3 regions of the Alkalibacillus flavidus genome follow, and region 1 is predicted to be linked to each of the others. Evidence: riboswitches for the same ligand, from Rfam matches in the RefSeq annotation. Region 1 holds a riboswitch; each other region holds the start of a gene.
The links. A riboswitch is a leader RNA that binds a small molecule or an ion and turns the genes downstream of it on or off. The one in region 1 is predicted to bind thiamine pyrophosphate.
Positions count from the first base shown of each region.

Region 2: another riboswitch for thiamine pyrophosphate. It lies ahead of ABID56_RS07070 (ABC transporter substrate-binding protein); the one in region 1 lies ahead of tenA (thiaminase II).
Region 3: another riboswitch for thiamine pyrophosphate. It lies ahead of ABID56_RS12180 (YkoF family thiamine/hydroxymethylpyrimidine-binding protein); the one in region 1 lies ahead of tenA (thiaminase II).

Region 1 is NZ_JBEPMX010000003.1:214,150-218,205, reverse strand. Features, by position in the region: gene ABID56_RS05000 (hypothetical protein) at 142-489, shown strand; TPP riboswitch at 623-731, shown strand; TPP riboswitch at 987-1,092, shown strand; gene tenA (thiaminase II) at 1,130-1,816, shown strand; gene thiD (bifunctional hydroxymethylpyrimidine kinase/phosphomethylpyrimidine kinase) at 1,813-2,613, shown strand; gene thiM (hydroxyethylthiazole kinase) at 2,610-3,350, shown strand; gene thiE (thiamine phosphate synthase) at 3,343-3,954, shown strand.
Region 2 is NZ_JBEPMX010000006.1:66,349-70,404, forward strand. Features, by position in the region: gene ABID56_RS07065 (acyl-CoA synthetase) at 1-993, opposite strand, end outside; TPP riboswitch at 1,298-1,407, shown strand; gene ABID56_RS07070 (ABC transporter substrate-binding protein) at 1,506-2,498, shown strand; gene ABID56_RS07075 (thiamine-binding protein) at 2,502-2,801, shown strand; gene ABID56_RS07080 (ABC transporter permease) at 2,794-3,573, shown strand; gene ABID56_RS07085 (ABC transporter ATP-binding protein) at 3,560-4,056, shown strand, end outside.
Region 3 is NZ_JBEPMX010000016.1:17,771-21,826, forward strand. Features, by position in the region: gene ABID56_RS12170 (ABC transporter ATP-binding protein) at 1-668, opposite strand, end outside; gene ABID56_RS12175 (ECF transporter S component) at 658-1,266, opposite strand; gene ABID56_RS12180 (YkoF family thiamine/hydroxymethylpyrimidine-binding protein) at 1,277-1,867, opposite strand; TPP riboswitch at 1,962-2,064, opposite strand; gene ABID56_RS12185 (HD domain-containing protein) at 2,125-2,826, shown strand; gene ABID56_RS12190 (aldehyde dehydrogenase family protein) at 2,881-4,056, shown strand, end outside.

The sequences.
Region 1 (4,056 bases):
AGTAGGTGAACAAAATTTTATTGAGCAAATGAGTAATTTGATTCAAGGATTTATAGCGTTTATAAATAACTATAAAAAAAGGTGGGATTTTGAAATGAAATGGGAGAGTAAAGATTCAAACGACAAGTGGTTGTTTTAGGTATGTTCTCAGATCGTCTTCACATTAATCAATTAGGTAAAGATTTGGCCATTTATTCGATTGAATTATTAATTAAATTTTGCAACTCCAATTCACATCAACTGCATTACTGGAGGGTCGTTGGCGCTGAAAATGAAGAGTGGGAGGATTTTCTTGAACTTTTTGAGCAGGAAGACCCTTATCCCTTTGAATATGAATTAACGGAAGAACCTAACGGAGGTCAAGACCATATTATAGCGTGCTCTAGCTTTACAACTGAACATGATTTAATCACAAGTGTTCAAGGATATGGATTTGATAAAGAAAGTAAGAAGGTTTTATCTACGAATCTATTTAATATTATTAGATAGATTTTTAGAAATTTCAGATTCCAGCATTGCAATGACGAGCAAGCTGAGTGTAATATAGAAAATATTTCTCTTACAAAAGATGCATAACTTTCTGAACTTTGTTACACTATTATTATCCAAGTGAATAATGAAGTTCAACTACTAGGGGTGCCTGTTAAACGGGCTGAGAGGAAAGCTTTACTTTCCGACTCTTGGGACCTGATCTGGGTGATGCCAGCGTGGGGAAGTAGTCAACATAAAATTGACAAACCGGGTCCCATTTATTAAGGGATCCGGTTTTTTGTTTTCATTTTCCCATTATTCATGAGAAGAGGAGGGGGAATAGATGATGACCATGGTTGATTTGTTAGCTTTGAGAAGACTTAGAATATAGTTGCTTGTTTGGTAAGGGTGAATCTTACTTTTTTAAAGCATGCTATAAACTGAATTATTACCATTTCACTTGGATGTTAAAGATAATGGTAATTGAAGTGACCAACCGTTGTCATAAATGTATAAAACGTTGCTAGGGGCGCGAATATCATCGCTGAGATAAGGCAAAGCCTTAGTCCCTTTGAACCTGATTCGGGTCATACCGACGAAGGGAAGCACTCAAAATTTCGAGTGGTTTCCTGTATACAAAACAAGGAGGCTATTTTTTATGACTTTTACAGAAGAATTGAGAAGAGAAAACGATGATATATTTCAGGCGATTTTTGATCATCCGTTTGTTCGTGGACTTGGAGAAGGCGAGTTACCAGACGAAGCAGTTGCTCATTATGTGAAGGCGGACTATGAATATTTGAATACGTTCATGCAGCTATATGGAACGGCGGTATCTCAATCGAAAAAACGCGAGGATATTGCTTTTTTCCAGGCACAAATCGCTTTTGTACTTGGAGATGAGATCCATCCACACCATAACTTGTGTAACTATATTGGTGTGCCATACGAAGAACTTCAAGGCTTCCCGCTACCGCCTACGGCTGACCATTACCGTACACATATGAAAAGTGTCGCGACGGAAGGGCTTCTCGGTAAAACAATCGCAGCCATGCTACCATGTCCGTGGACGTATCAGGAAATCGGCCAGGAACTGAAGAAAGAATTCTCTCCGGAGCCTGATCATCCTTTTTATGAATGGATTGAATTTTATGCTGATGATTCGATTACTTACACGACTGACTACTTGTTGAAGCGTCTAAATGAAGAAGCTGAAGCAGCCTCTTCTGAGGATCGCAAGCTTATGAAAGATGCTTTTAGAAAGAGTTGTCAGCTGGAATATGCTTTCTGGGAGATGTCTTATACGATCGAAGGTTGGCCGGTTGGAGAGGGGGTGCTGAAATGAAGCCTTTTACAGCCCTTACGATTGCTGGTTCTGATTCTGGAGGAGGAGCTGGTATACAGGCAGATCTCAAAACATTTGAAGAATGGGAAGTGTATGGCATGTCTGTGCTCACCTCGCTAACAGCCCAGAATACGACAGGCGTTCAAGGTGTTCATCATGTTCCAGCGTTCTTTATTGAAACACAACTTACGGCCATTGAAGAAGATTTGCCTGTCGATGTCATCAAAACTGGAATGATAGCGACGTTAGAGACGGCAAAAATGATAGGGACATGGATCGCACGTCAGAATATTCCTTATGTCTGTGATCCAGTTATGGTGTCTGCCAGTGGTTACCCGCTCATGGAAGAAGAGACACGGGCTGCTTTATCTGAGTACCTGTTTCCTTATGCAACGGTCATCACACCGAATATACCTGAAGCGGAAACATTACTAGAGATGGAAATAAGCACAGAACGTGACATGGAAGAAGCAGCCCAGCGTTTGGTAAAAGAATTTGGAGCAGGTGGAGCACTTGTTAAAGGAGGTCATCTAGATGGAGAAGCGGTGGACGTATTATATGACGGAGAAGAAGTTAGAATGTATCGAGAGGATAAGATTCTGACAGAGAATACGCATGGTACTGGTTGCACGTATGCTTCGGCGATTGCGGCCAATCTGGCGATGAAACGAACACTTTCGGGTGCTGTCGAACAGGCAAAGCCCTTCATCACTGAAGCCATCCGTTATTCTTTTGATATTGGATCTGGGAAAGGTCCTACCAATCATTGGGCTTACAGAAAGGAGAGAGAACAATGAATCTTGAACAATTGAGGGAAGAACGCCCACTCGTTCATCACATCACGAATGAGGTAGTCATGAACTTTACTGCGAATGGTCTGCTCGCATTCGGTGGCAGTCCTGTTATGTCTAAGGAAAAAGAAGAGATTGAAGAAATGGCCGGTATCGCGAATGCCATCGTATTGAATATTGGTACCGTCAGGAAAGAGGATTTAGAAACTATGATTAAAGCAGGAAGAACTGCAAATAAAGCAGGGGTTCCTGTGCTTCTAGATCCTGTTGGTGCGGGTGCAACGACTTTCAGGAAACAGGCGGTTCAAAGGATTGTGAATGAAGTCGATATCTCTGTCGTGAAGGGGAATGCTGGAGAGATAGGTGCGCTTGCCGATATTCCTTTGAAGGTAAAAGGCGTGGATTCCGAAGAAGGTGGGGATGCAGAAGTCATTGCTTTAGAAGCGGCGAAGACTTTACAGACGAGGGTTGTAGTGACTGGAGAGACAGATGTCATTAGTGATGGAAAAGACTTCTTCACGTCTTCGCACGGAACACCACTCCTCGGTTACATTACAGGTGCAGGGTGTCTGCTCGGATCTCTGATAGCCGCCTGCATTTCTATTGAGGAAGAGAAAATAGAAGCAGTACAGTTCGCTATTAATTTCTACAATAAAGCTGCCGAACGTGCTGAGAAGAAAGCGGGAGGCCCTGGGACATTTATTCCTCACCTGCTAGATGAATTGGGGGAGACCGATGACTGACTTTCTGCACACGTATTTCATCATGGGCAGTCAGGATTGCAGGGAGGATCCGGAAATGGTGTTACAACAGGCGATTAATGGTGGCATTACAACCTTTCAATTCCGAGAAAAGGGTAAAAATGCGCTGAGTGGGCAGGCAAAGATAGAGCTTGGTCACCGTTTGCGAAGGATTTGTAAAGACTACGGCATCCCTTTCTTTGTAAATGATGATATTGAAATTGTTCGTGAATTGGAAGCAGACGGCGTTCATATTGGTCAGGACGACAGTGATATTAGGGAAATTCGGGAAATGTTTCCTGAGCTCCTAATAGGGCTATCCATTTCTACAACTGAAGAGCTTCATGTCAGTCGTTGGGATTTGGCTGACTACCTTGGTGTCGGTCCTGTGTTCAAAACTTCTTCAAAGGATGATGCGAAAGAAGTAATTGGCATCGAAGGTCTTCGTTTTATCCAAGAACAGGTGCCATTGCCTGTCGTCGCAATAGGGGGTATTGATGAATCGAATGCTCAGCAGGTGAGACAGACAGGTGCAGGGGTAAGTGTGATTTCAGCTATTTCAAGGAGTGAACAGCCGAATGAAACCGTTAAACGTTTGAAGAAATAGAGATGATATAGAGAATGTTCGTTGGTGAAATTTTAACATGGCATTCAATTTGATTTTGATGCGGTTGATTAACTGAACTCATCCAAAATCAACGATATTGAT
Region 2 (4,056 bases), on a different contig from region 1:
GACTTCTGTTTGTCCGTAAAAATTCCAAAACTTCGCATTTGGCAATCGTTCCGCTAATTCCTTTAATATTTCCCGGGGCATAATCGCTGCACCGTAATAACATTTTTCAAGCGTCGATAAATCCCGCTTATCAAAATCAGGATGACGCAAGAGGGCAATCCACACAGTCGGTGGTGCGAACAATTGCGTAGCCCCTTCACGCTCGATCGTTTCTAAAATTCCTTCAGGTGTAGCATTCGGTAAAATCACTCCACTCGCCCCTAAGTAAATGCTTGGCCCTAAAAATACGTGGAGTTGCGCACTATGGTACATCGGAAGCGCATGTACCATCACATCACGGCTTTCCATCTTACCATCGACGACACAACTGACGTACTCACTCACCAAACTTTTATGCGATAACATAACGCCTTTCGGTCGCGATTCTGTCCCACTCGTGTATAACACATGCGCTAAGTCTTCATCTGCTAAATCTTCATCCACGAGCGTCGTCGGCTGATCCGAACGCACCGCTTGAAGGGATTGCCAATCCGCCAGATCACTTGAAACCGCTTCGCCATCAGCTAAATCCATGACAAACTTAAAATGGATTGAATCTCGTTTCACCGCTTCTTCCAATACAGGCGCAAAATCGGTTGACGCCACCAGCCCCGTTGCTTGCGAATGTTCTAAAATATACGCCACATCATCGTGTGACAACATATAGTTGATTGGAATCATCACAGCTCCAAGTCGTGCGAGCGCAAATTTTAACACGACGAAATCGAGACTGTTTTTCGACATCACCGTAATCATATCGCCTTTCACCATGCCTTGCTCGCGAAACGCATGCGCTGTTTGATTCACTAAATCGTCCAACTCAGCATACGTAACACGCCGTCCTTCATACGCTAGCGCAAACTTGTCCGGCATCCGCTCGCGCGTCCGTAACAATAAGTCACCTAATGTGTTTCGTCTCGTACGTTCCAACATTTGATTCAAATCGTTCGACATCACGTGAAACACTCCCCCAAATTTGTTCTGATGACTTACAAATCTGAAAATTCTAATTATTATTATAAAATAGTATATGGCCCAATTCAAGTGAAGATGCTTTTTCGGAAAATCGCCGAAAAATCCCGAGATTTCGCCGTATATTTTCGTAAAATCGCCGTATAATCTGAAAAAATCGCCGTATCCCTCCTGAAAATCGCCGTATCAATCGGTCGTGCGGATCACGTGATAAACAAATACGAAGTAATCGTTGCAATTGTTACAAGATTGTGGCACACTGAAATGGAATAAAAATCAAAATAGACATAAGTTGTAGGGGGACCAGTGTTGCTGGTTGAGATTGTATCCGTAAGATACTGACTCTTAGAACCTGAACTGGCTAAGACCAGCGTAGGGAACACATCGACTCGACGTAATTAATCAACGTTTGTGTGCCCTAGGCGAACTATTCCTAGGGCTTTTTTAATACCTCCAACTTATGGCTAAACACAATTTGGGGAGGTTTTTCTAAGATGAAAAAATGGATTTTGATCATGGTAGTAAGTTTGTTACTCGTCGCATGCGGCGGGGAAAGTGAAGACAACACAGAAAACAGTGACAACGAAAGCGTGAAAGTCGTCCTCGATTGGACGCCTAACACAAATCATACTGGCCTATATGTCGCACAAGCGGAAGGGTATTTTGAAGAACACGGTTTAAATGTTGAGATAATGCTTCCAGGTGAATCGTCAGCCGATCAGCTCATCGCATCAGGCCAGGCCGATTTTGGGGTCAGTTTTCAAGAAAGCATTACGGAAGCACGCGCCCAAGACGTGCCGGTCGTTTCCATCGCAGCGGTCATTCAGCACAATACATCAGGTTTCGCTTCTTTAGAAGAAAAAGGCATAACATCTCCTGAAGATTTTGAAGGTAAAACGTACGGCGGATGGGGTGCCCCACTCGAAAAAGCGGTCATTTCATCTGTGATGCAACAGGAAAATGCCGACGTTGAAAAAGTCGATATCGTCAATATGGGAGACACAGACTTTTTTACAGCCGTTGAGCGCCAAGACATCGATTTCGGCTGGATTTATTACGGTTGGGATGGCATTGAAGCTGAACTTCGTGGCACTGATCTGAACATGATTTATTTAACTGAATATAGTGACAAACTAGATTACTACACACCAGTACTCGCGACAAACGAAACGATGATTGATGAACAACCTGAAGTCGTCGAAAGCTTCGTCGCAGCAGCGTCAGAAGGCTATCAATTTGCGATCGACAACCCTGAACAAGCAGCGGATATATTAATCGAAGCCGAACCTGATTTAGACGAAGAACTCGTGCGCGAAAGCCAAAAATGGTTATCGCCGCGCTATCAAGATGACGCACCACAATGGGGTCATCAAAAACTGGACGTCTGGGAAAATTACGCCGAATGGATGAACGAACACGACCTTCTTGAAGGCGAATTTGACGCAGAATCAGCCTTTACGAACGACTTTTTACCCAAGGAGGAGTAACACATGGCTAATACATTATTAAGCATTCAAGTCATCCCGAAAACACCCGGGCCAAACGACGACGTCATTCCATACGTCGATGAAGCGATTCACGTCATCGCTTCATCGGGCGTCAAATACGAAGTCGGGCCGCTTGAGACGACGATGGAAGGCGAACTGTCTGAATTACTTGCCATTGTCGAACAAATTAACCGAAAAATGATCGACATCGGCTGTCCGAACGTGATCGCCCAGGTGAAAATTGCGCATTATCCAGAAGGGGCGTCAATGGATGCGTTAACGGAGAAGCATCGCGATGCGTAACCTAATCATACAAGGGTGGCGGCCGGCGCTCGTTTTAATTGTTTTATTCGCCGGTTGGGAATTAAGTACGGTCGTGTTTAACATCGAAAAGTGGTTTTTACCCCCACCGAGCGATATTATCACAGTCGGCGTCACCGAATGGACCGATTATAACCAGCACGTATTCGCGACGTTAAAACTGATCGTGATCGGTTTCGTGATCGGAAGTGCAAGCGGTGTCGGCATTGCAATCGCACTTCATTTAGTGCCGTTTTTACGCCAATCGATGTATCCGCTTATTATTTTATCGCAAAACATTCCAATCATCGTCTTGGCTCCACTTCTCGTCGGCTGGTTCGGTTTCGGCATGTTCCCTAAATTAATCGTGATCACACTTGTGTGCTTTTTCCCGATTGCGATTTCATTATTAAGTGGCTTCCAGCAAGCTGACCGCGATCTAAGCCATTACATGCAAATGGCTGGCGCGACCAAACGGCAAATCTTTCGTAAATTAGAGTGGCCAAATGCGTTGCCGTCTTTATTTTCTGGTTTGAAAATTTCGGCCACATACAGCGTGATGGGGGCTGTCATCTCTGAATGGTTAGGCGCCAACAACGGACTCGGTGTCTATATGACGCTTGCTTCGTCCTCATTCCGACCCGACCGTATCTTCGTCGCGATTTTCATCATCGTCGCGATTAGTTTATTATTCTTTTTACTCATCGTCTGGCTCGAAAAGCGCGTCATCCACTGGCAAACAGCAGAAAAGAGGGATTCCCATGACACACCTTGATGTAAAACACATTCAGCAATCATTCGGCGATCAACACGTTTTAGACGATATCCAATTTTCAGTGGATGAAGGCGAATTCGTCTCGATTTTAGGTCCATCAGGTAGCGGTAAGAGTACGTTGTTTCGCTTGATCGGTGGAATTGAAACGCCAACATCAGGCGATATTCACTTAAACGGTCGTAGTATTACGGGGAAACCTGGCTCGGTTAGCTACACCCCACAATCGCCATCGCTCTTTCCGTGGCGTACTGTGCTCGAGAATGTCTTACTCGGACAAGAAATCCAAGGGGAAAAAGATTATGACAAAGCCTTAGATATGATTGAGCGTGCCGGATTAGCATCGTACGAACATGCCTATCCGCATGAATTGTCAGGTGGGATGAAACAACGCGCGTCATTTATTCGAAGCATTTTAAGTCCTCAATCGCTCATCCTACTCGACGAACCGTTTTCAGCACTCGACGAATTCACCCGCATCGACAT
Region 3 (4,056 bases), on a different contig from region 1:
TCTTGGTTTAAAACGAGGGCTCGATCGATCAGTTTAAGCCAGTCGTCTGCCTGATGCTCGATGATTAGAATCGTTAGCGCCATAGTCATGCGCAATTGTTCAATTAATTGAATAAATTCTAACCGACTCATCGGGTCTAAATTGGCCGTCGGTTCATCGAGAATGAGAACGTCTGGTTCAAGCAATAACACCGACGCGAGTGCGATTTTTTGTTTTTGACCGCCCGAAAGTGTATGGATTGCTTGTTGTTTATAGTCAATCATTCCGATATGGTTCAGTATCTGGTTGATCCGGTGCTCGATTTCGTCCCGTGGTACTTGGCAATTTTCCAGGGTGAATGCGAGTTCATCCTCAACCGTGATCATACAAAACTGACTCTCAGGGTCTTGAAATACGATGCCGATTTGTTGGTTAAGTGCTCCTTTAGCGAAGTCTTTAATCAAGTGACCTCGGTAAAAGATCTCCCCTGATGCGACACCTTCAACCGCATCAGGGTATAAACCATTTAAACAAAGGGACAAACTCGATTTACCAGAACCACTTGGCCCAATCAACAACGTCGCCTCATTGTCATACAATGAGAACGTTAAGTCATCCAATGTTGGTTGATCTAATGTCTCATAACTAAATGAATAATGTTCGGCAGTTAGGACCGGTTTATGAGACATGATGGTGCTCACCTTTTTGTCGATGTTCTTTTCCAAGCGCGTACCCTCTTAGTACACCTGTTTTAGCTAATTGATCACTTAGCCATTTACCGAGAAGCCCTGTGATTAGAATGCTACTGATGATTCTTGTGACTAACATAATAGCAACTAACCAGTATTCGTAGGCATAAAATCCGGCAGAGTAAAAATGCCACGCAAAACTAAAGATGGCTGTCATAACACCAGCTAACACTAAGATGCGAGTACGATAATCTTGCCATTTTGTAAGGGCAAAAGCCGTTTCTGCACCTAAGCCTTGGACAGCAGCGCTCATGATTAATTGAGGGCCAGCCGGACTGCCGATCAAGACTTCAACAGTACCAGCGATTAACTCCGACGTGAATGCAGCACCAGGCTTACGGATAATATAGGCTGCGATGATTGACACGATAAACCAAATGCCATAAATAAACTCATATCCTAATGGCCCGATCCCAAAAGGTGTTAACAACCCGACGAGTCCCTGACCTAAACCGAACGCTAATAAATAAATAACCGCAAATGCCACACCCAAAATGGACATTAAGACAATTTCTTTTAACTTCCATTGTTTTGTCATGGTTATCCTCCTATCGATTAGACGGGCTATTCGCCGAAATCGTAAAGGTCATTGTCGTATGCGATACCTCTTGCTGCACAGCTTCGAAAGCTTCTTCCATAGCATCAAAGATCGATGCAACATCGCCGTCTAAACGCGTCATATAATGGGACGGACTGACATCAACGCCGCGCGCTTTTGATAAGTCGATTTGTTCGTAAATTTTGTCCATATAATCGTCGCGACCAAGAGGGTGAATGGCAAATTTACACCCAGCTTGTTGTTCGTTGGCACTTAAGTTAGGCGCGTTGACCGGCTCGTCACTTTCTGCCATATACACGTCCGCTTCGTTATCACCTGGGCAACCGACTGAAAAGGTACCACTCATCGCGACGTGTTCACCTGTTTTAGCAGCGTGTAAGAAGATCGCTTTCGTGATATCAAAAATATGCACGATTTTACCTCTCATACACGTTGTGACATCATCTGTTTCCTTCCACACACTCGAATGGTCGACCTCATCTAATGCAGACAAAATAATGTCCACAAAGTTGTCGCTCATCGGAAAGAGTGTAAACTGAACACCTGCGATGCGACTAGTTCCACACTGTTGATTCGTCATGACGAATCGCCTCCTTAAAATGTAGTGTCATAACAAAAAAACTGCATCCCGTGGGAATGCAGTTCAGCCTTAGTGTGGTCGTGCTTACAGTTGTTCAAGCCTCACTGCACTTCCCCACGCTAGTATTATCTAGTTCGGGTCTTGAGGGTCAGGACATTCCTTCTCAGCCACACGACGTAGCTCCCCTAGTGCATGTTCATCACGTATGCAGTTTTGTTATACTTACATCATAATAAAAGGATTAGGATTTGTAAACGGTGAAAGGTGACGGAATTTGTCGAGAGTTTATGAAAAAAGGTGGCATCACAGTCATGGAAGATGAAAAAGAGATAATTAGACGAACGGAACAGATGGTGAAAGAAAAACTTGAATCAGAAGGATCGGGTCATGACTGGTGGCATATTGTACGCGTTGTTCACAATGCTCAACACATCTCGAAAACGGAAACAGTTGATGCGTGGGTTGTGACGATGGGAGCCCTTCTACATGATGTCATAGATGATAAAGTTGTGGTTGACCCTGATCTTGAACGGGCGAATCTTGAATCGTGGCTCGAGAATCAAGGTGTGTCGCAATATCACATAGATCAGATTCTCGCTATTATCGATACCATTTCGTTTAAACACGGTTTTGAGGCCTTACCGAGTCTTGAAGCGGAGGTCGTTCAAGATGCTGACCGGCTCGATGCGATTGGGGCAGTCGGGATTGCACGTTGTTTTACTTATTCAGGGTCAAAAGGAAGTCCCATTCATGATCCGAATTTATTCCCGCGCGAATCCATGACACCAGACCAATATCGTCGTGGCGACAGTTCTGCCATCAATCATTTTTATGAAAAATTATTAACATTGAAAGATAAGATGAATACGGAAGAAGGTTATCGGATCGCCTGCGAACGTCACCAATTTATGGAGCAATATTTGCAACAATTTTTTGCTGAATGGGATGGATTTGCTTAAAGGGTGTTACGTTTATGAAATTTTGTGGAATAGTAAAGGGAGACGTAATAAACTATGGAAGGTGATATGATGTTGCAGTATCAACCCTATCTTGATGAATTAACGAAAAACGCAACCGAAACGTATGCGTTAATGAACCCTCATACGAAAGAAGAAATTGTAAGAGTTCCAGAATGCAGTCAGGGGCAAATGTTAAAAGCGGTCAACCTTGCGAGTGATGCATTTGAAACAGTCCGCTCAATGCCTGCGCATGAACGATCCGATATTTTAAACCGTGCGAGCGACATTATTGCCGACCAAAAACAAATGGTAGCTGAAACGATTGCGCAAGAAGCGGGTAAACCGATCAAATATGCGTTAGGGGAAGTCGATCGTACCGTTCAGACGTTAAAGTTTGCTTCCGTTGAGGCACGTAAATTAGAAGGCGAATCGATTCCGATGGACGCAGCGCCTAATGGAGCCGGACGCGATGCGTATACCATATATGAGCCGATAGGTGTGATTGGCGCGATTACACCGTTTAATTTTCCATTAAATTTAGTCGTGCATAAAGTCGGACCAGCCATTGCATCAGGCAATACAATGATCGTTAAACCAGCTGAGAAAACGCCGTTATCAGCGATTTTGTTACGAGAAGCACTCGTTGAAGCGGGCCTTCCAAGCGACGCTTATCAAGTCATCCCTGGCGACGGCAAAAATTTAGGTGAGGTACTGCTTAACAGTGATGACGTGAAGAAAATAACATTCACAGGTAGCCCGCGTGTCGGACGTGACATTAAATCTCAAGCCGGGCTGAAAAAAGTCACCCTGGAACTCGGTAATAACTCAGCGTTGTACGTCGATAAAAGCATGCACGACCGCCTAGATGACGTCGTAAGTAAAACAGTTAATGGAGCGTTTTCCTATAACGGACAAGTCTGCATTAGTACACAGCGCGTATACGTACACGACGACATTTTCGATTCATTTCTAGACCAGTTCGTCCAAGAAACGGAGAAGCTTACATTCGGCGATCCACTCGATAACAATACAGACTTGTCCAACTTAATCGACGAACAATCACAAGAAGGATTAATGGAATGGATCAACGAAGCAAAACAACTCGGCGCTAATATCGTGACAGGCGGGCAAAAACAAGAACAAGGCATTGAACCAACTGTCTTAACCGACGTCCCAGCAGACGCTAAAATTTCAAAAGAGGAAGCATTCGGTCCCGTCGTCATCATTAAT